DNA from 4 places in the Gracilibacillus marinus genome. Region 3 is predicted to be linked to each of the others. Evidence: riboswitches for the same ligand, from Rfam matches in the RefSeq annotation. Region 3 holds a riboswitch; each other region holds the start of a gene.
What was found. A riboswitch is a leader RNA that binds a small molecule or an ion and turns the genes downstream of it on or off. The one in region 3 is predicted to bind thiamine pyrophosphate.

Region 1: it holds a riboswitch for thiamine pyrophosphate, as region 3 does, so the genes downstream of both, ACFOZ1_RS09155 (3-oxoacyl-ACP reductase) here and ACFOZ1_RS12805 (thiamine phosphate synthase) in region 3, are expected to answer to the same signal.
Region 2: it holds a riboswitch for thiamine pyrophosphate, as region 3 does, so the genes downstream of both, thiC (phosphomethylpyrimidine synthase ThiC) here and ACFOZ1_RS12805 (thiamine phosphate synthase) in region 3, are expected to answer to the same signal.
Region 4: it holds a riboswitch for thiamine pyrophosphate, as region 3 does, so the genes downstream of both, ACFOZ1_RS03805 (ABC transporter substrate-binding protein) here and ACFOZ1_RS12805 (thiamine phosphate synthase) in region 3, are expected to answer to the same signal.

What each region holds. Positions count from the first base shown of each region.
Region 1 is NZ_JBHSDV010000002.1:268,640-274,312, forward strand. Features, by position in the region: gene ACFOZ1_RS09135 (hypothetical protein) at 249-581, shown strand; gene ACFOZ1_RS09140 (DUF2254 domain-containing protein) at 613-1,893, opposite strand; gene ACFOZ1_RS09145 (MATE family efflux transporter) at 1,980-3,320, shown strand; gene ACFOZ1_RS09150 (hypothetical protein) at 3,387-3,590, opposite strand; TPP riboswitch at 3,939-4,039, shown strand; gene ACFOZ1_RS09155 (3-oxoacyl-ACP reductase) at 4,155-4,907, shown strand; gene ACFOZ1_RS09160 (LLM class flavin-dependent oxidoreductase) at 4,942-5,673, shown strand, end outside.
Region 2 is NZ_JBHSDV010000007.1:70,635-76,307, reverse strand. Features, by position in the region: partial or broken gene ACFOZ1_RS15940 (ATP-binding protein) at 1-136, shown strand, start outside; partial or broken gene ACFOZ1_RS15935 (GlsB/YeaQ/YmgE family stress response membrane protein) at 123-290, shown strand; gene thiC (phosphomethylpyrimidine synthase ThiC) at 666-2,450, opposite strand; TPP riboswitch at 2,596-2,710, opposite strand; gene ACFOZ1_RS15925 (hypothetical protein) at 3,206-3,433, opposite strand; gene ACFOZ1_RS15920 (pentapeptide repeat-containing protein) at 3,487-4,119, opposite strand; gene ltrA (group II intron reverse transcriptase/maturase) at 4,303-5,577, opposite strand.
Region 3 is NZ_JBHSDV010000004.1:73,180-78,852, forward strand. Features, by position in the region: gene ACFOZ1_RS12795 (ZIP family metal transporter) at 37-852, shown strand; gene ACFOZ1_RS12800 (ferritin-like domain-containing protein) at 1,089-1,535, opposite strand; TPP riboswitch at 1,743-1,841, shown strand; gene ACFOZ1_RS12805 (thiamine phosphate synthase) at 2,110-2,691, shown strand; gene thiO (glycine oxidase ThiO) at 2,763-3,881, shown strand; gene thiS (sulfur carrier protein ThiS) at 3,895-4,098, shown strand; gene ACFOZ1_RS12820 (thiazole synthase) at 4,101-4,871, shown strand; gene ACFOZ1_RS12825 (MoeB/ThiF family adenylyltransferase) at 4,864-5,673, shown strand, end outside.
Region 4 is NZ_JBHSDV010000001.1:867,642-873,314, reverse strand. Features, by position in the region: gene ACFOZ1_RS03815 (ABC transporter permease) at 1-544, opposite strand, end outside; gene ACFOZ1_RS03810 (MTH1187 family thiamine-binding protein) at 571-864, opposite strand; gene ACFOZ1_RS03805 (ABC transporter substrate-binding protein) at 868-1,863, opposite strand; TPP riboswitch at 1,959-2,070, opposite strand; gene wrbA (NAD(P)H:quinone oxidoreductase) at 2,261-2,857, shown strand; gene ACFOZ1_RS03795 (DUF3221 domain-containing protein) at 2,909-3,259, opposite strand; gene ACFOZ1_RS03790 (SPFH domain-containing protein) at 3,359-4,315, opposite strand; gene ACFOZ1_RS03785 (TPM domain-containing protein) at 4,338-5,090, opposite strand; gene ACFOZ1_RS03780 (TFIIB-type zinc ribbon-containing protein) at 5,084-5,673, opposite strand, start outside.

The sequences.
Region 1 (5,673 bases), on a different contig from region 3:
TGTGAGAAGAAGTAGACTTGAGGTTATTCATTAGTTTAACAGATTCGCTGCAAAAGATTAAATAACAATTTCAATCATTTTGACGAATATTCGACGGAATAGATGACACATTTTGTCTATTTTTATTGCAATGTCATGTAAATACATATAGAAATAGTAGATTTAGATAGGTGAAAGTATAGATAAAATAAGCTATGATGAAGATAGAGAATGATTAGGAGATTAGGCGGGGTTGAAATGGACGAGCAATGAGGAAGCCATCGATTGCATTACAAAATCGTGTGGTCATATTAGACAATCCATTTGGCAAAGCTTCTAGTGATCATGTATTAAGTCCAGTCTTTTTCATTGCTGAACAGTTAGGTTTTCAAATGATTGCATTAACCGCACATGCAGAGGGTAAGTTCTTGCAAGATTACTTCCCAATCATTTATAGCTGTCGCTTACGTACATCAAAGGATGCAAATAAAAAGGTGATGGCAACAAGCAAATGGCTCCATCATGCCTATTTCCAAGATCATGAACCTTCTGTAATTGATCGATTAGGGCAAACAGAGCAGATGGATATGTTCTCTTTATAAATTTGTTGGCATAAGAGTAGTGAAATCCCCACTACTCCTTATCCAGCTCCTCACGAATTTCATGCACGAGTCTCTCATAATAACGATCGTCCAATGTATGCATCGATAAGTCTTTCATCCTATGATCGACATAATCAAGCATGACAAGCATCTCTTTTTTTACTTTTCCGTGATTGTATTTCACTACTGTTTTATAACTTCTGAGTACAGCCAGAATGACAGATATATCGCTAGCATATGCAACGATTTTGTTATAACTAGTATAAAGCATGTCTTGAATCGAACGTTGCTTCAGCACGACGCGTTGTTTCCCGTCCTCATGATATGCGGCATATTCTGAATCATGCTTAATTAATAATCCTAACACTCTTCCGATTTGTTCCAAACAATCAATCGCAGTGTGCGGGTCATTGACTGCTGGTGAAATCGCACGTAAAGCAATTTCTTCTAACTTTTGAATCGTGAACATGGAATCTTCTTTTTCGTTTCGTTCATTCCCGATTGTAATGGCATGAAGTAGAGCTGTTTCATCGATTTCTTCTTCATTTGTGTGTACGAGTAATGCGCAGTCTTTCGGTGTGACATATACGCCGATTTCTACTTGGATAGCTATTCTTGCATCGATTTTCTTTGCTTGTTGAAATAGAAGGTCTGTATCGATAATTTGGACATAGCCATGTGATGGAAAAAATAATTCGTGCTTGTAGGAATAAGTGTCGACAGTAGATGGACTTGTAACCACACACTCTTTTTTGTAAAAGGATTCTAATTTCTCGACACGGTCGTTCCCTTCATTCACAAGATTTCGGATCAAATTGGATACTTGCATAAATGTTCCTGCATGTTGGATGAAAAAGGCGAAAAAACCTAAGCATAGTAACGAAATCAATACACCAACAGTCGCAGATAACAATACTTCTGCATCTGTATTTAATCGTACGAGAACTAATGACACAACAGAATAATAAAATCCTGCGATAAAGACACCAAGAACGTGCAATGTCTTTTTATCTGTCAAAAAGTTCTGTAACGTTCGTGGTGAGAATTGAGACGAATAGGTTGTAAGTACAACCATAGTCGTCGAGAATGTGATTGTTGTCATTGTTAACAGGGCACCAGCAATCACACCAAGTGTATCCTTCGCAAGGTCTGGGCTTGTAAGAATGACAGATGGGAAGAAATCACTCCATTTTGCGAGTACTTGATGGTCAATCAATTGAATGAATAGAATGAGTATTGTTGTGACAAGTACATAAATGGCTGGAATGACCCATAGTTGTTGCTGAATCCGATACCAAAAATGCTTGAGCATGATTGTACCTTCTCTCTTTAGTAAGTTGTAGTATTATTATAAGTGATATTGGATTTGATAACCATTGTGAAGAAAGGCTGTTTGCATTGAATACAAAGAAACAACATGATTTTACAAAAGGGAATATTTTGAAACAGTTAATTGTCTTTTCAGGGCCATTAATTATTGCAAATTTATTACAGACATCGTATCAATTTGTTGATAGCTTATGGGTCGGGAATTTGCTAGGTGATGAAGCGTTAGGTGCTGTCGGTGTGGCAAGTACAATCATTTTCACGATGCTTGCATTTGCAATCGGGCTTAGCAATGCATCTTTAACAATCTTGTCTCAACAAAAAGGGAAGAAAGACGAAGCTGGATTAAAGCGTTATTTAAATGGGTTTGTCGTCGTCTTGACAGTATTAGCACTGGTGATGGGGACATTTGGATATGTCTTCTCTGAAGGATTATTACGATTACTTGGTACCCCTTCAAGCATGATAAAAGAGGCGACCACGTATTTACGGATTAATTTTGTCGGAATATTGTTTTTGTTTGGCTACAATTTTATTAGTACAGTTCTGAGAGCGATTGGCGATAGCAGAACTCCACTTCGCATTGTCGCTATTGCGGTTGTATGTAATATTGTATTAGATCCATTGCTTATTTGGGGTGCGCAATTAGGAGTTGCTGGAGCGGCATATGCGACGATTTTTTCCCAAGGGTTGTCTTGTGTAATTGGAATTGCATTGATTATTAAGCGTAAGCTCGCTCCATTTCCGATACCTTATATTCCGAAAAGTAAAGAAGTGAAACTCATCTTAAACCTAGGGATTCCTTCAGGGTTACAAATGATGATGATATCAGCTGGGATGGCTGCGATTATGACTGTCGTAACAGGATTTGGACCAGCGGTTGTGGCAGGTTATAGTGCAGCACAGCGACTTGATAGTATTATTATGTTACCAGCACATGCATTGGGTACAGCGGTAAATAGCATGGCAGGACAAAATATTGGTGTTGGAAATTATAAACGTGTGCATCAAATCACGAAAGTTGCTGTTCTTTATAATTTTGTCATAATGTTCGCACTAGGGTTACTTACGATTCCATTAGCTAAATATGGCATTAGCTTATTTGTCCAAGAAGTGGATGCAGCTTCTTTCGGTACTACATTTATTCAAATTGTCGCATTATGTTATCCGTTTTTAGGTATTAATTTTGTTTTAAACGGTATTGTACGAGCATCTGGTGCGATGTATCAAGTACTCTTTCTGAACATTATTTCCTTTTGGGTGCTCCGTTATCCGTTGTCTGCCTTTTGTGCCAAACTGTTCGGGGAAGCAGGTATCGCTATTGGGATTGGCAGTAGTTTCGTAATTAGTAGTATTTTGGCTTACATGTATTTTCGGTTTGGGAAATGGCGAGAGAAAGAGTTGGGGGTTTGATTTTCAGAGGTGGATTGTTCCTTCAATGTGATAAGTACCACAAACATCTGCAGAGCAAAAAAACTCTCAACTTTCCTCGCTATTAGACTTACTAAACATAAATACGATGACGTTCACAATCAATATAATCAATAGAATTAGTATGTCTAAACTATAGATGGAGAACAAGTTCTTGCCATCAGTTACTACACTGTAAACTCTTATCAAAATGGTTAAAGAAATAGCTATAAAAAATAGTATGGAATATTTTTTAGGTAATTTTCTATTCACTCTTACCTTCCTCCTGTCCACATATTGTAATCGTAATTAATTACTATTTTAACATTAAAAGCCAAATATAAGAGTGCTTTTAATAAAAAAGTAGTACCTTGTTAAGTGATATTCACAATTTTAGTTGGTGGCCTGGGAGATATAAGTGTAAGCCGAAACAATATGCTGTTCTATAAATCATAAGTAAGCTCGGCTATCCAGATTCATATAGTTTCTCCAAAGTATTTAATAAATTTTACAACATACCACCGTCTAAGTTTGTTAATTAAAGATGGTTGGATGTAAAAGTAAATATTGTTATGACTTGACATAATTTTCTGACAAAGGTAACATCGAAGATAATTCAAATAGATGCACTAGGGGTGTTTTTTAACTGAGATGAGTGTGTACTCAAACCCTTTGAACCTGAACTAGTTAGAACTAGCGTAGGAAAGTGTTAACTATAATACATACATAAAGTACACGTGTGCTTTGTTTTTTGATATGTCATTATTTGTTTATGCGCAACTTTCCTACGGGTCTGTTGTGCATTTTTTGATGCAAAAAAATAGAGGAGTTGTCAAAATGTCTAGAACAGTATTAGTAACAGGTGGTAGTCGAGGTTTAGGAAAAGTAATTGTACAAACATTGTTGCAGCAAGGATTCCAAGTTGTTGTTAATTACAACAAAAGTAAAGAGGCTGCGTTGGCGCTTGTAGCGGAGGCAGTGGAAGGAACAGCCATTGCACTTCAAGCAGATGTAACGAATAGAGAAGAAGTGAATCAACTGGTAGAGAAGGCAACAGCGTATTTTGGCCAAATAGATGTTGTTGTAAACAATGCACTAGTAGACTTCAAATTTGACCCAACACAACAAAAGCCTTTTGCAGAGCTAGATTGGGAGGATTACCAAAAGCAGCTAGATGGGACTCTAAAGGCGGCATTTCATACATGTCAAAGTGTAATTCCACAATTTATCGAACGAAAAAAAGGAACAATCATTAATATTGGAACGAATTTATATCAAAATCCAGTTGTCCCATATCATGAATATACGACGGCAAAAGCTGGATTGATAGGTTTTACGCGAAATATCGCTGCAGAACTAGGTACTTTCGGAATAAAAGCAAATGTAGTTTCAGGTGGTCTATTGAAAACAACAGATGCAAGTGCTGTTACAACGCCTGAAGTATTTGACTTGATTGCACAATCCACTCCATTGAAAAAAGTAACGACACCTCAAGATGTAGCCAATATGGTCGCTTTTTTAGCTTCAGAAAATGCAGATGGAATTACAGGGCAGAATATTACAGTCGACGGCGGATTGACAATGAATTAATAGAAAAAATGATAGATTTTGAGGTGTTCTATAAATGGAAAGAAACGAAAGGAAGCAACTTCATTTAGGTGTGTTACTATATGGAACGGGCCATCATCAAGCGGCATGGCTGTTGCCTGATTCAAGTGTAGAACGGATTGGTGATATCACGTATTACCAATCCTTAGCACAGTTAGCAGAGAAAGGGCTCTTTGATGCTGTATTCTTTGCTGACAACCAATCATTCGCGGCTAATCATCCTAATATGATGCCAGCATTTTGGTTTGATCCACTCATTAATTTAACAGCAATTGCACAAGTGACCAAACATATTGGATTGGTCTCTACGATTTCTAGTACGTTTTCCAATCCTTACACAGCTGCACGACAACTATTAAGTTTGGATCATATAACAAAAGGACGTGTTGGTTGGAATCTCGTTACATCTATGACAGATTTAGAGGCACAAAACCATAGTATGAAAGAACTCCCACCACATGCGAAACGTTATGAGAAGGCAGAAGAGTTCGCTGAAGTAATGAATAAGCTGTTTGAGTCTTGGGACAAAAACGCATTTTTACACAATCGTTCCGAAAGAAAGTTAATCGATGCATCTAGCATTCAACCTTTTCATCATGATGGGCATTACTTTCAAGTACAAGGACCTTCCACCACACCAAAGAGCCCACAAGGTAAACCGGTAGCTATGCAAGCAGGCGCTTCGAAACAAGGTATTGCTCTAGCTGTCAACTATGCAGATGCCGTATATTCCGTTTCTTGGAACATA
Region 2 (5,673 bases), on a different contig from region 3:
AAGTACGATATTTACAACCAATTCAAATTTCAAAGATTGGGGAGAAATTTTTCAAGATCCTAAAATCGCCAACGCCATCTTAGATCGAGTTCTCCACCACGCAACGGTCGTAAGTATTATGTGGTGTAATTGGTAATATCATTGCGGGTATCGTTGGTGGTTGGTTAGGTTCCATTATCATGGGAGATCTCGGGCCAGAAATCGGTGGCTTTAATATCATCCCTACATTAATTGGAGCTATCTTAGTTATTGCGATTACCAGTGCAATATTAAGTCGTTCGAAAAAATAATAGATTGATTAAAAAGCGGATTGGCTCAAAGGATTCATGCTAACCCGCTTTATTTTAATTATTATTCTTTTAAGACAAAGTAATCATTCTCTTATTGCATTTGCAAAGTGAACTTTCTTTTACTCTACAGGAAGGTGCATCATTCATATTATAATCATGGGGAAGTATTTTTCTATTATTAGTAGTATAGAACATTTACTTTATTACATTCTGTGCATTGTTCGTAATACGAATTTTTTGCAAAATATTGGTGATCACAATTTTGTTGAATTTCTTTTAGACACCCCTGTAAAAAATCAAGGCGAGTCTTTAGTTGATTGATTTCTTTTTCAATTTTTTCGACTTTCATTTGATTACCTTACCCCTTTCGAAAAATTATGAGTATATATTACCGCCTGTTTGTTTAAATTCTTGGGCCTTTTCCTTCATTCCTTTTTCAATGACTTCATCCATCTTCAGCTTATTTTCTCTTGCATAATTCCGAATATCTTGAGAGATTCTCATGCTGCAAAATTTAGGTCCGCACATGGAACAAAAGTGTGCGGTTTTCGCCGCTTCTGCTGGTAATGTTTCATCATGATATTCCATGGCACGTTCAGGGTCTAAAGATAAATGGAATTGATCTCTCCAACGGAATTCAAAACGGGCTTTTGATAAGGCATCATCCCTTATTTGTGCCCCTGGATGTCCTTTTGCTAGATCAGCAGCATGTGCCGCAATTTTATACGTAATGACCCCTTCTCGAACATCATCTTTATTGGGTAAACCTAGATGTTCTTTTGGAGTTACATAACATAGCATGGCTGTACCATACCAGCCAATCATTGCCGCACCTATGGCAGATGTAATATGGTCATAGCCCGGAGCGACATCTGTTGTAAGTGGTCCAAGTGTATAAAAAGGAGCTTCTTTACACACTTCCAATTGCTTATCCATATTTTCTTTGATTAAGTGCATGGGCACATGTCCCGGTCCTTCTACCATCACTTGAACATCATGCTCCCAAGCAATTTTCGTTAATTCACCTAGTGTATCCAATTCCGCAAACTGTGCTTCATCATTTGCATCGGCAATCGAGCCTGGACGTAAACCATCTCCTAGAGAAAATGCAATATCATATGATTTCATAATCTCACAAATTTCCTCAAAATGAGTATATAAGAAGTTTTCTTTATGGTGGAATAAACACCATTGTGCCATAATCGATCCACCACGGGATACAATACCTGTTACACGTTTTGCTGTTAAGGGGACATATCGTAATAAAACGCCCGCATGGATCGTAAAATAATCAACACCTTGTTCCGCTTGTTCAATTAATGTATCACGGTAGATCTCCCAAGTGAGATCTTCTGCGATCCCATTTACTTTTTCAAGTGCTTGATAAATTGGCACTGTACCGATTGGAACAGGTGAATTACGCACAATCCATTCCCGGGTTGTATGGATATTTTTCCCTGTGGACAAATCCATGATATTGTCAGCTCCCCAACGAGTTGCCCAAATCATTTTTTCCACCTCATTTTCAATAGAAGATGAAACGGCAGAATTTCCAATATTTGCATTAATCTTCACATGGAAATTGCGACCGATAATCATCGGTTCTGCTTCTGGATGATTGATATTTGAGGGAATAATGGCCCTACCTTTGGCCACTTCGTCACGTACGAATTCAGGTGTCATATTCTCTCTAATGGCAATAAACTCCATTTCAGGTGTAATGATTCCTTTTCTCGCATAATGGAGTTGTGTCACATTTTTCCCTTTTTTTGCGCGAAGTGGTTTTCTCTTTAAACCTGGAAACACCTGATGGTTTGCACGCGGATCCTTTATATCTTTGTATCCATTATCCTCAGGCTTGATTTCCCTTCCATCATATTGCTCGACATCCCCACGCTCTTGAATCCATGAACGACGAATAGGAGATAAACCTTTTGTAATATCTACCGTATAATCTTCATCCGTGTATGGCCCGCTCGTATCATATACACGCACAGGTTCATTTTCTTCTTCACCATAGACCCCTGTAGTTGGACTTAATTCAATTTCACGCATAGGTACTCGAATATCCGGCCTAGAACCTGTTACATACGCTTTTTTACTACCTGGTACATTCGTTTTGATGGAAATACTTTCTTTGTTTAATGAAATAGTTGACATAAAAAAAATCTCTCCTTTTTGTGAGTTAAAGGACGAGATATGGCACATAACAAGTGGAATAGCTAGACTTTTGACAAACATAAAAAAGCCGGCATCCAATAAATTGGCTGGACCCGGCTAAAATGTATACAGAAGTAATATGCTACATGAATCAATTTAACTTCCCCACGCTGGTATGAACCAGATCAGGTCCCAAGAGTCAAGAAACCTCATCGCGTTTCTTTCTCAGTCCAACTCATTGGACTCCCCTAGTTATTTCTTATTCAATTTGTTTTCATTATATATGAACTTCGATAAATATAAAAGGAATATTCCGAAAACAATTCAAAAGAACTATTATTTGTGTTGTAAAATACATGTTTATTCGAGAGAAGACTTCAGCAGTAAAGTTATTTTTTTCGCAGCAAACTTTTAGAAATAGTTAGTCAATGCAAGCGAAAGTGCTGTTACTAATTATAAATCTTTCCTAAATTTTGCCTTCATACCTACTATTCCAGTTACAAAAATGTGTAAATATAAATCTTTTCATATCACTTCTACAATGACTGTATAAGCGTAGATATAACAAAATAAGCAACAACACCTAAGAAAAAATAAAACAAATTCTTCTTCATAGGCTAGTCTCTCCTTTCTGTATACTCTCTTTGTTAAATATAATATATTCTTTTAAAGCATTCTAGAATCTATATTTCTTCTCATTTAGAACAATAATTATTTAAATTTCACTTTTGTATATTTATTGAATGTTACTTGGTTTATTTTTCAAAAGATTCTTCGATAACAATACTGTAAGAGATATTAAGTTTATTCAAAACCCAAGCCTGAAACTTCTTTTCCAATTCTTTCTTTAGAGTTTTCTCATCTACATTTTTATTAATTTCTAATTCTTCAAATGTAAATGTTTCTGTTGCTTTAGTATCTTCAGAAATAGATGGATTGAATGAAAAAGTTACTTTTTCATCATTTACTACTGTGCTTAGCATTTTTCTAGTTTCAACATCCTATTTACTTACGAACTTAAAAGGATTAAATACTATTATCTAATTTTTAATCCTAATAACGAAGCGAATTGTATCGCCTGAGACGTTGATACTATACAGCCTTTTAAATTCTCTATAGAAACAATTAAAGAATCAAAATGGGAAGAGCTTAGATCAATTCCTTTTAAAGGTGTTCCATCAAAGCTTGCATCATTAAGATTACACGAAAGGAATTCTACTTTTTTAAGCTTACAATCATAAAGGTCAGCGCCTTCTAATTCAGCATTATCAAAAATTACCTTTTCAAACTTTGAGTTACCGAACATAACCATATCAAGAATGGAATCCTTAAATCTTGTATTACCAATATAAGATTCTGTTAGGTTGCTGCCTAGCAACTTACAATTAATAAACTCCACTCGATTGATGGAAGCATTACTTAAATCAGCATTAGATAAATCGCAATTCTTAAAAACTACATCGGTAAGATCTATACGTTTAAAATCTGTATTTGTAAAATTACAATTCTTAATCACTGTTTTATATAATCTCACTCGATGAAGTACTTCGTTGTTAAAATCCGAGTCTGAGATCATACACATTTCAAATTCTAAATCTTCTTCGTAAAAAATATCTGTAAATCTTTTATCACTTAAATTTTCAGGAATCTTAGGTACATCAATCTTCATTGTAAACTTACCTACTTTCCAAAGAGTTTCAATCATTTATTTAGCTTCTAGATACAAATATAAAGGAACGGTCGATCTCTTACAAGGGTATAGCTTTAAGAAATCGAGTAGAGGGAAAAGTTGATTAAACTTTTCGCCCCTCTCACACCACCGTACGTACGGTTCCGTATACGGCGGTTCAATTTATATCACAGTGTGTACTTTTAAATAATAGTCTTGGGCAAAGGGGATTCCTCTTTGCCTTAAGCGTTTATTAGATAAAGCCCTTTGAACTACCTTCGATAGTCCAATAAAACGATAACCTTTTCGACAGTGAGTTAGACCCTTGGCTTCCTCGAGAGGAATGCCAAGTCGTACGAGAGATTTAATTCTTTTCTGGTTCTTCTTCCATTGTTTCCAAATAATCACACGTAGTCTAGAACGCAACTTCGCGTCGATTATTCCAAGTACTCTTTTCATATTGGCTATCTTAAAGTAATTGACCCACCCATAAATGACTTGTCTCAGTTTAACGATTCTAACGTCTAAAGAAATACTCCAGTTTCGTTTCGTTAACTGACGTAACTTTCTTTCAAATTTCTGAATTGATTTTGGATGTGGTCTTAGCTGGAATTTCTTTTGGTTTGAATCGAAATAGAAACCAAACCCTAAGAACTTTGTTTTAGTAGGACGAGATATTCTACTCTTCTCCACATTTATTAACAATCCCAATTTCTTTTCGATAAATTTTGTAATAGAAGTAAGTACTCGATTCGCTGCCTTTTCACTTCTAACGAAAATTAGGCTATCATCTGCGTATCTAACGAAACACAATCCTCTCAGTTCTAATTCCTTGTCCAACTCATTCAACATGATGTTACTTAAGAGTGGACTCAGGTTCCCTCCTTGAGGAGTTCCAAGTGGTGTATCCTCGTATTTTCCATTGACCATTACACCACTAACGAGATATTTCCTTATGAGAGATATGACATCTCCATCTTTAATCGTCTGGGGAATAATTCTCATCAGCTTGTCGTGATGAACGGTGTCAAAGAAACGTTCTAAATCAATATCTACCAACCAACTATGTCCATCATTGATATATTCTAGCGCTTTGGTTACTGCCATTCCGCAACTGCGTCCTGGTCTAAAACCATAACTATACTCGCTGAATTGTTGTTCAAAAATCGGGCTTAGTTTCTGATTGATAGCTTGTTGAACCACTCTGTCGACAACTGTAGGAATGCCTAACTTACGCATTTTTCCATTCTCTTTTGGAATCTCTACTCGCAGTGCAGGTGCTGGTTTGTACTTTCTCTTTCGTATTTGCGTACGGAGTTCATCTTTGTGTTCTCTGAGGTGTGCTTTCAATTCTTCTACACTTACCCCGTCAACTCCACTCGCACCTTTATTGCGGTATACACGTTTGTAGGCTTCATTCATATTTTGATTACTTAAGATTTCCTCTAAAAGTTCCACACTCGTTCCTTCCTTTCCTTTCATGTGACGAAAAGACATTTCACTTTTGAGTATCCTCTGAGATACGCTCATATTTTCCTCATTAACACATTCTGA
Region 3 (5,673 bases):
GATTCCTAGTTTATTTCTAAGAAAGGAGTCCTTTTTTTGGTTGAATTTTTTCAAAACTTTAATCCTGTGGGACAAGCATTTATTGCTACGTTATTTACATGGGGAATGACTGCGCTTGGAGCTATGCTCGTCTTTGCAACAAAGACAATAAACCAGCGATTACTAGATAGCATGTTAGGATTTGCTGGAGGTGTTATGATTGCAGCAAGTTATTGGTCTTTATTAGGCCCAGCAATAGAAATGTCCGAGGATAATGATATAGGTGCTTGGTTTCCAGCAGCAATTGGATTTTTATTAGGTGGTTTTTTTTTATGGGCAATTGATAAGATGTTACCTCATCTTCATCCAAATACATCTGATAGCAAAGCGGAAGGATTTTTACCTAATAAAAGAAACAGAAGTACATTGTTAGTTCTTGCCATCACTCTTCATAATATTCCAGAAGGTTTAGCAGTGGGTATTGCTTTCGGTGCACTTGCAAATGGAGGTACAGAAGCTACTTTAGCGGGTGCTTTGACACTTGCACTTGGTATAGGTATTCAAAACTTTCCCGAGGGTGTGGCGGTTTCAATGCCTTTAAGAGGCGAAGGTATGTCCCGCAGAAAAAGTTTTCTTTACGGACAATTTTCAGGTATGGTTGAACCTATTGCAGCAGTAATTGGTGCATTAGCTGTGGCATTTATTGAACCATTACTGCCTTATGCATTAAGTTTTGCTGCAGGAGCAATGATATTTGTTGTCGCTGAAGAAGTTATTCCGAGCTCTCAAGAAAAAGGTAACAAGGATCTTGCTTCCATGAGCTTAATGGTGGGGTTTGTTTTGATGATGATTCTTGATGTGGCACTAGGCTAAATGGATGACTAAATATGAATAACTAGCTCAATTGGCATAACTATTAAACAAGTGGATAGTGTTAAGATTTATTATGATTTGTTTCTGTGAAAAATGACTATAAATAGTGGTGGATTTGAACATTACAAAGAAAAGTGAGGATGGAATTATATAACTCCATCCTCACTTTGATTATCAATTGCAATTATTTATAAAACGGAACTTTGTATCGTTTCATCATAGGTGTATCTTTATGCTTATTTAAAGAATGATTTATCTTGTAATAATCTCTCTGTTTCTTCTTTATGATTTGTTTCGTCTGCTATCATATCATCAAGTTTTACTACAAGTTCTGTTAAACCTAATTCTTCTGCTTGTTGTTTACGTTTTTCATAACGTTCAATTGTTTCAGATTCTGCTTTATAAGTCGCTTCAAGCATTTCTTGCACATCTGTTAATTGCTCAACTTTCGCAGGTGTCGTTGTTGGTATACCACCTAATGTTTTAATTTTATCTGATAAGTATAATGCATGACCAATCTCATCCGTAATTTCATCTTCAAAGAATGGTTTAAGTAATGATCTATATAATCCTGATACTACTGATGCATGATATGTGTATTGAATTGTTGCAGCATATTCATGTGCTAAGTCCACGTTTAATCCATCAATCAATTCTTGTAATTTTTTTTCGTCTTTTGCCATATTAAATACTCCCTTTCATAATTAACTTTACTAATTAATGTCTACTCTATATCTTCCCCAATAAAAAAATAATAAACAACTTTTTATTTATTTTTGGAAATTATTATGAATATTCATTATTACTGAATAGATATAATTACAAAAAAAACTATTGGCTTGTATTACCAAATATGTTATTCTGTTGTTGTATTAAATTAAATATGTGTATCGATTCACTAGGGGAGCCTTTTGGCTGAGACGATTTTTTTCGGACTCTTATAACCTGATCTAGTTAATACTAGCGGAGGGAAGTGATGGTTGATAGTCGAGTATTATACTATGTCTATTTCACCACTCTTCCTATTGGGAGAGTGGTTTTTTGCGTTTCTAACCGGGCACTTTCGCTTTTGAATCGTCTAGCTCAAGCGCCCAGAAACTAGAGGACTTCGCGAATCAACCATCAATAAGTCATCATCGATTCGCAAGCTCATCGTGATTCCTTTATTTTGTTTGATTCACTCCAGTCCTTACGTTTCTAATCGGGCACTTTTGCTTTTGAATTTAAGGGGGTGTTTTATTGGAGGGGGTTCATCTTGTGTCGAATGGTTATTTGTCGGTAAGAGATTTGCATGTTGTTATGACTGTTGAGCCGTTTATTGATTTCTTTCACATTCGTGAAAAGAATAAAACTGCAAAGGAAATATATTCGTTGGTTCAGCAATTACACCAATTAGGTTTTCCCTTATCCAAAATCTTAATAAATGATCGGGTAGATGTTGCTGCAATTACGTCTGTTCGTGGTACACATTTAGCATATCATAGTGTTCCTGTAGTTGAAGTGAAACAAAAATTTCCAAAGTTAGTGTGTGGAAAATCTGTCCATGATTTGGACGAAGCAATTCTTGCTGAAAAGGAGGTTGCGGATTACATAATTTATGGACATATCTTTGCATCCACTTCGAAAAAAGGTGTAGCTCCTAGAGGCATTCATTCATTAAAAGAAATAATCAATTGTGTGTCTATCCCTGTTATTGCAATTGGAGGTATTACACCAAAAAACGTAAAAAGTGTAATGGATTGTGGTGTACAAGGTGTTGCTATTATTTCTTCTATTTGGGAAGCAGAGTTCCCGTTGCAAGTAGCGAAGGAAATCTATCACGTTGTTCATACACTTTAGATGAATATAGCAACAAATCATTAATGGAAATTGCTATTTAAGATTGAAGTATTAACGAAGGAGAGTGTCAAATGGTGACAAAACATGTCGATTGTATTGTTATTGGTGGTGGTGTAATAGGATGTTCAATTGCTTATGAACTAAGTAAACGTTCTTATCGTGTGTTACTGCTTGAAAAGGAATGGATTGGTTCTGGAGCATCCAATGCCGCAGCAGGTATGTTAGGTGCACAAAGTGAATGTAAGAAGGATAGTCCATTATTTCAATTAGCAAAAGAAAGTAGAGCAATGTATCCATCTGTACAAGAAGAATTAAAAGAAAAAAGTGGGATTGATATACAATTCAATCAAAACGGGATTTTGAAGCTCGCGTATACCGAAGAACAATTAAAGGAATGGCAAGGAGTAGCTATATTACAACAAAAACTAGGTGAAGATGCCCATGTGATGTCAGTGAAAGAAATAATGTTGAAGGAAAAACACTTAGCATCTTGTTTCCTTGGAGGCATTTATTTACCAAATGACGGACAAGTATCTGCTCCTCACGTGACAAAAGCATACGCAAAAGCTTGTGAAAATAATGGTGTGATTATTTATGAGCATAGTCCTGTCACTTCACTAATCGAAGAAAGTAATGAAGTAATTGGTGTGAAAGTGAAACAAGATGTCTACTATTCAGACCATGTCATTATGGCAACAGGAAAAGATCCAATTGTTACATCAAAATTTTTACATGACATGATTCCAGTAAAAGGAGAATGTATTAGTGTAAAGACAGAAACTCCTGTCATTCAATCAACCATATTTGGTCCTAAATGTTATCTAGTACCAAAACAAAATGGAAAAATAATTATTGGCGCAACTTCTGTGCCTAACGTTACAGATCAGGGTGTCTCTGTTAAAGCGATTGCTCATTTATTACATCATGCTTGCGAACTTATACCATCACTACAAGAAGCGCGTGTGGAAAATTATTGGTCAGGTATTAGGCCGCTAACAAAGGATGAGAATCCGTATATTGGTGCAATTCCAAATAAAAAAGGGTTATATATCGCTACAGGGCATTACCGAAATGGTATCTTACTCGCACCGATCACAGGAAAAATCATTGCAGATATGATTGAGAAGAAATCTTTAGCATCATATTTGTCTGCCTTTTCCATTCAGCGAGAAGTATCGATGTCTATGTGAAAGGAGGAGGGATATGCAACTAATTATTAATGGAGAGAATGTCACAATCAATGAAGACATTCAGACAATAGCTGACGTAATAGATACATTAGGGTTAAAAAATAAAATCGTTATCATAGAATTAAATGGCGATATTGTGTTGAAAGAAGAACATCCAAATAGAAAAGTTAAACATGGCGACCGTATGGAGTTGGTCCATTTTGTAGGAGGAGGATAATAATGTTAAAAATAGGTTCATTCACATTTCAATCAAGACTTTTTTTGGGGACAGGTAAATATTCTAACTTTAAAGTTCAGAAAGAAGCAGTAGATATTTCAGAGACGGAAGTTTTAACATTTGCAGTAAGAAGGATGAATATATTTGATGCAAATCAACCTAATTTTCTTGAATTGATTGATTTAGAAAAATATACATTTTTGCCAAATACAGCTGGAGCAAAAACAGCAGAAGAAGCGGTAAGAATAGCAAAGCTCGCAAAAGCTTCTGGATTATGTGACATGATTAAGGTAGAGGTAATTGGATGTGATCGTACATTATTACCAGACCCTGTTGAGACATTGAAAGCATCAGAAATGTTATTAGAAGAGGGTTTTACAGTTTTACCATATACATCAGATGATGTTGTTTTAGCAAAGCGCTTAGAACAATTAGGTGTACATGCGATCATGCCTGGAGCTTCGCCAATTGGTTCCGGACAAGGAATTATCAATCCATTAAACATGCAATGTATTATTGATCAAGCAAATGTTCCTGTCATTGTCGATGCAGGTATCGGGGCTCCGTCAGATGTAACACTTGCTATGGAAATGGGAGCAGATGGAGTGTTATTGAACACAGCTGTTTCTAATGCGAAGGATCCAGTGAAGATGGCACACGCAATGAAAATTGCTATAGAAGCTGGACGATTAGGATATGAAGCAGGAAGAATAGATAAGAAAACATATGCTGAAGCAAGTAGTCCAAAAGAAGGGATTAGTATTGGTGGATAAGCGTTATCATCGACAAGAATTATTTCAACAAATTGGAGTAAATGGGCAAAAGCAATTAGCGGATAGTCATGTACTCATTGTTGGTGTTGGTGCACTTGGTTCGAGTAGTAGCGAAATGCTTGCCCGAGCCGGTGTCGGAAAGTTAACTATTGCAGATCGAGATTATGTGGAATTAACGAATTTACAACGGCAACATTTATTTACTGAAAGAGATGTGGAAGAGAAAATTCCAAAAGCAATAGCAGCAAAAAATAGATTAGTAGAAATAAATTCAACAATTGATATTGATGCAATCATCGCGGATATAGGTGCAGATGAACTAGAAGAACTGATACAACAAGTCGATTTAGTTATCGATGCAACAGATAATTTTGATACAAGATTAGTTATAAATGATTTAGCTATTAAATATGCAGTGCCTTGGATTTATGGTGGTTGTGTGAGTAGTTATGGAATAACATTTACTGTAATCCCAAATAAAACTCCTTGCTTGCAATGCTTACTTGAGCATATTCCAAATGATGGAGAAACGTGTGATACTGTTGGCATTCTCTCACCAGCAGTACAAATGGTTGTAGCACATCAAGTATCTGAAGCATTGAAGATTCTAACAGGCAATGAAGAAGCTTTATCTAAACAATTAATTGCATTTGATGTATGGAAAAACCAAACAATGTCTATCCGTGTAGACCAATTAAAAAAAGTAGATTGTGTGACATGTGCGAAGAAACAGTACCCATACCTAACATATGAGGCAAAACTAAAAACAACTGTGTTGTGTGGGCGAAATACAGTTCAAATT
Region 4 (5,673 bases), on a different contig from region 3:
TTGCTGAAATTTTTAGCCCAGAAAAGATTGCAGGTAATGCATATGGTAATTCAAGCTTTAGAAAAATTTGCTTCTTATTCGCACCTGCCATTTTCATATAATGAATCAGTTCTGGGCTTGTCTGTTTTAACCCGTCAATTGTGGCGACGGCAATCGGGAAAAAGCAGACAAGTATAATAATTAAAAGCTTTGGTGTTATTCCAAATCCAAACCAAATGACTAATAAAGGTGCAAGGACAATGATTGGAATATTTTGTGACACAATAAGAAGTGGATACAACGCTTCTTTCCATTTTGGTAACAAGTGTAAAATCATCGCAATAACAAAGCCGATTGTAATGCTTGCAAAAAATCCAATTGTCGCTAATTTTACTGTTGCATAGATATGATGTTCATAATTAGACCAATTCTCATATGCTTCCAATAAGATGTTGGTAGGAGCAGGTAAGATCCATTTAGGAATTTCTAGTACGCGTGTACTTACTTCCCACAATACTATCATGAACATAATGAGCAGAACTGGTGATGTTACTCGCTTGATCATCGGCAAGCACCTCCATCTATTCGGTATTAATCGTATTTTGCAGTTAAGTCATCCATCGATGCTTGTTGATCTGCTCTTGTATAAACTTTTATTTGAGAAATATTACTTGGACAACCTAGTTCTAACATTTTTATATTCATTTGTTCTACAACGTGAAGTAACTGAGATAATTCCCCTTCCATTGTCGTTTCCAATGGACCAACTTTATACTTTACACCGGCATTTTGAATTATTTCGATTGCCTTATCAACATATGGAATCACATCTTCTCCATTTGGTGTTTTAGGAATGATTTGAATACTTACTAATGCTTGTGCCATTCATTACTCCTCCTCTGGTAAAAATTCATTTGTAAATGCTTGTTGTACATCTAGTTCTTTGTCTAATAAACCATTATCAAACATCCACGTCGCATAATTTTGCCACACGGATTTACTTTGTATTCCCCACTTTTCGGCATCGTCTATATATTTTGACGCTAACCATTCCTGACTTGCCTTCACTAATTCAGAGTCCAAATCTGGAACTGCCTCAATTAATATGTCCGCTGCTTCTGTTGGTTGATTTATTGCAAATTCATAGCCTTCCGACACAGCTTGTAATAACTTACGAACGGTCTCCGGATTTTCCTCAATCATTTCTTCGTTTGTCGTGATTACTGGTGTGTAGTAGTCTAACTTCTCAGAGTAATCTGTTAAATAGAGCATATCTAATTCTACCCCTCGCAATTCTGCTTCAATACCTGTCCATCCATAGTAAATCCAAGCAAAATCGATATCACGTTCCACTGCTGTAAAGAAATCTGTATTTCCCATATTGATAATCGATACGTCCTCCACAGATGTGCCTTCTTGTTTCATAAGTGAGTCAATCACAGCTGCTTCTACTGGCGCACCCCAACCACCATATGTTTTTCCAACAAAGTCTTTTGGTGATTGAATTCCTTTTTCAGTAGGTGCTGCAAATCCAGATGTATTGTGTTGAATAATTGCAGCAATGGACACAATCGGAATGTCTTGCACCCGCGCCTCTGTTACTGCTTCTTGCGCGCTGATACCAAATTCAGCTTTTCCTGATGCAACCGTTTGATCTGCACCAGCTTCTCCAGGTAAGATAATTTCGACATCTAACCCTTGTTCCTCAAAGTATCCTTTCTCCTTTGCTACATATAGACCTGTATGATTTGTATTCGGAGTCCAATCTAGCACTAATGTTACTTTCTCTAAATCAGCATCTTCTTCAGTTTGTGTTTCTCCATCATTACTACATGCAGAAAGCACGGCAATCGTAATAATCAATAGATAAAATATTTTTTTCATTTAAAATCCCCCTAATATTTTTAAAAATATGTATAGTATATTTTTTTACGCATAAAAATAAGCTCTAGACATCAGTCTAGAGCGCATATAGTTATAATTACTATCCATATGTTCCCTACGCTGGTGCTAGCCAGATCAGGTTCTAAGGGTCAGTATCTATTAAGGACACAATCTCAACTGGCCACACCAGTCCCCCTACATTCCACTTATAAAGTTGTATACCAATACTTTGACACATATCAACAAAATGTTCAAGTATTTTATAAGCATTTCATTCGCTTTCAGTGAAATGAATAGGTATGATGGTGAATGTCTTGAATTTGAGATAATGTATATTTTTATCTTTTCAAGAGACGATAATATATGTGTACAGTTAGTGGAAAGGGAGTTTTTTTTAATGACAAAAGTTGCAGTTATCTATTACAGCTCAACAGGTACAAATTATACACTTGCTAATTGGGCAAAAGAAGCAGCAGAAGAAGCTGGTGCAGAAGTAAAAGTAGTACGTGTGCAAGAAACAGCACCAGAAGCTGCAATCCATTCAAATGAAGCATGGAAACAACATTTAGAGGAGACGATGGATGTTCCTGTTGCGACATCTGATGATATAGAATGGGCAGATGCGATTATCTTTAGTATGCCAACTAGATTCGGGAATGTTCCATCACAAATGAAACAATTCATCGATATGCAAGGTGGGCTTTGGGCATCAGGTAAGACAGCGAACAAAGTAGTTACCGCAATGTCCTCTGCTTCTAATCCACATGGTGGTCAAGAGGCAACATTACTTAACTTCTATACTACAATGATGCACTGGGGTGCAATTATCGTACCACCAGGTTATACGGATTCTGTTACTTTTGGCGCAGGTGGTAATCCATATGGTACAAGTGTTACACAAGCACCTGATGGAACACTCGTTGAAGATGTGGAAGCAGCTGTCAAACATCAAGCAAAACGTGTCGTGGATGTTGCTACTAAAATGCACGGATAATAAAACAAAGAGCCTGTTCTTTCTCAATTTGCAGAAGAACAGGCTGATTTATTAATTTTCATTTTTGACCTTTTCCATCTTCATTGCAGTACTTTGTCCGGGATATGATTCTGCAACTACACTATACGTAACAACAACTTTATCACCTAATTGAAGTGAATTTAAAAACGAATCTTCTAATTCTGAGACCTTGAAATAGATAGCATTCCCCATTTTTTCATACATCTCTTCTTCTTTCAATTGTTCCACATTTGTTTCTAAATACTTTTCAGTGACTAAAATTGTATCATCCGTTATTTTTGCAATGTATCCAATCATTTCGTCATTGTTCTTGACTTCTCCATCTGAACTACAAGCAATTAGAGCTAAAGACAACAATATAAAAACAATCATTTTCTTCATAGTATATTTTCCCCTCTTTATTTGTATTATTTGTCGGTTAGAGATAGGAAAAGTTACAATTATCATTCATATATTGTTTAAAAATACAATTATTTTTGATTAATTATTTACTAATTTATGGCCACAATTTCCACAAAAGTTCATTCCTTCTGTTTTTGTACCACAATTTGGGCAGAAATTAGAAATAGCTTGTGTGCTTTTAGTTTCTTTCTTATCATTATCGCGAATCATTTCTTTTGCCATATTCATGCCCATCATCATTCCAGCGATATCGGTTGCAGGTGAGCCTCCACCATTTTTTTCATTTGAAAGCGAATCTGCAAAGGCCACTTCTTTATATCTATGCATATCACCAATCATACCATGTGAAGCTGATTTTGTTATCATTTCTTGTATTTCTTTAGGATAATTAAAGCTCATAATGTTAAATCTAGTTATTGTTAATCCATCATTCAGTAATTGCATATCTAAATCTTCCTGTATTCCACTTGCAATTTCGAATGAGTTAGCCTGTAAATTAAACATATCTTTGCCTTCTTTAGAAATCCACTTCATCAACAACTGATCAAGTATTGCTGTAATGCGTAACTTCACATCTTCAACAAAATAGTTCTCTTTCACACCTACAATCTCATCAATTAATTTTACATAATCCGTTACTTTAAATTGAAAAGTACCATTTGCTCGTATTGGTAATCCACCTGGGAGCTGTGGTGTCGGTATATGAACCGCACTTTTTGTCCCCCATTTAACTGTAAATTCTTTTGTATTTACGAATAATACTTCTATACGTATACCACTATTAAAACCAAATTTGAAACCTTTTAATGTTGAGAGTAATGGGATAATTTCTGATTCTATTTCGTATTCACCGTCGTCTTTAAATACACCTTCAATTTTCCCTTGATTAAAAAAAACAGCATCTTGACCTGGGCGTATAATTAATTTACTACCTTTTTTGATTTCATTGTTGTTCCACTTCCAAAAAATCATGTCATCTCTAAATTCTTCCCATTCCACTACATTCGAAAACTGTCCCTTGAATAAATTAAACATCCTATTCCATCCTTTCTTCTAGTTAAAAACTACCTCTACTCCCAGTATGCGAGTGTCCACCACTAGTTACACCGCCACCACCAGAGTTATTATCATTCTTTGGTATCTTCGTTCTCGTGACTGTTTTATATGTAAATACATCACGCTTTGCTTTTATTCTCGAATTATCCACATATGTCTGGTGTGACACGGTGACCTTGCCACCCATATTAAACAACATTATACCAACAATCGTAGCAGCAATAATTAGTGCAATAATCAATTGGAACCATGTTTTTAAAAATATATTATTAGGGCTTATAGGCATACCGATATGACGGTCTACTTCCTTAATAAATTGTTCTATTGCTAAATCAAATTTGTTCTCTGAGAGAAATGGAGTAATATCTTCTCTTATTTCATCCAATCGACTATTCGTCAAATACTTTTGATAATCTCCAAAGCCTGCTAAGTACACTTCTCTTCCTTTTAAATCAATTGTCAAGATAGCCGTATTACCATATTCTTTTTCATAGCCAAACTTATATTGATCATATGCATCTTGTGTATACTTTTCAATATCTATCCCATTGCCTTTAAGATTTTCTTCTATTATGACAATAATATCTATTTCACTCTCTTGACTGATTTCTTCTGCTAGTGAAGACAATTCTGAATATTTATCCTCTAATAGCAAGTCTGCATGGTCAAAAATTAATTTCCCTTCCCCTTGAACTGGTAATTGAAACAAGAAAAGCAAGAGAAATAGATACACCCATTTGAACTTTTTCACCATAATGCACCACCTAATAATAACGCAATAATCTTCAACACTATAAAACTACTTGAAAATAATCCCAAAAACCACAAACTTACTTTTTGCATACTAACTGGTGGCTTTCCCACTATTTTTCCTGTTTGTGCATTCATCAAAAAGTTATGTTCTTGTTTCTCTAAATCATAATAAATCATCCAAATAGGCAAAAGCACATAATAGCTATGTTTTTGTTTTGTATTAATATTCTTTTGATGGTACTGAACAGAGGTATACCCATTAATCGTAGAAGTTATATAGTTATCAATATAAGATTTCACTTTATTTTTTACTCTAGGATACAATTGTTCATCATTATAATTGTATTTTTCAGCGAGATATCCTGCTAAATATGCTGTCTTAAAAGGTTTAAGGTCATTATAATTATATGGTTCTAATTTATCCATTATTTGATCATCTAATTTCTCTGAAGCATCTACAGGAACCTTTGCATAATCTATATCTAATTTACGATACACATCATAATGACTCGTCTCTGTTACTTGATACTCGCCACTTGTGTATGTACGTACTTTTGTTGCTTTTGCATGCACTTCTACATCAT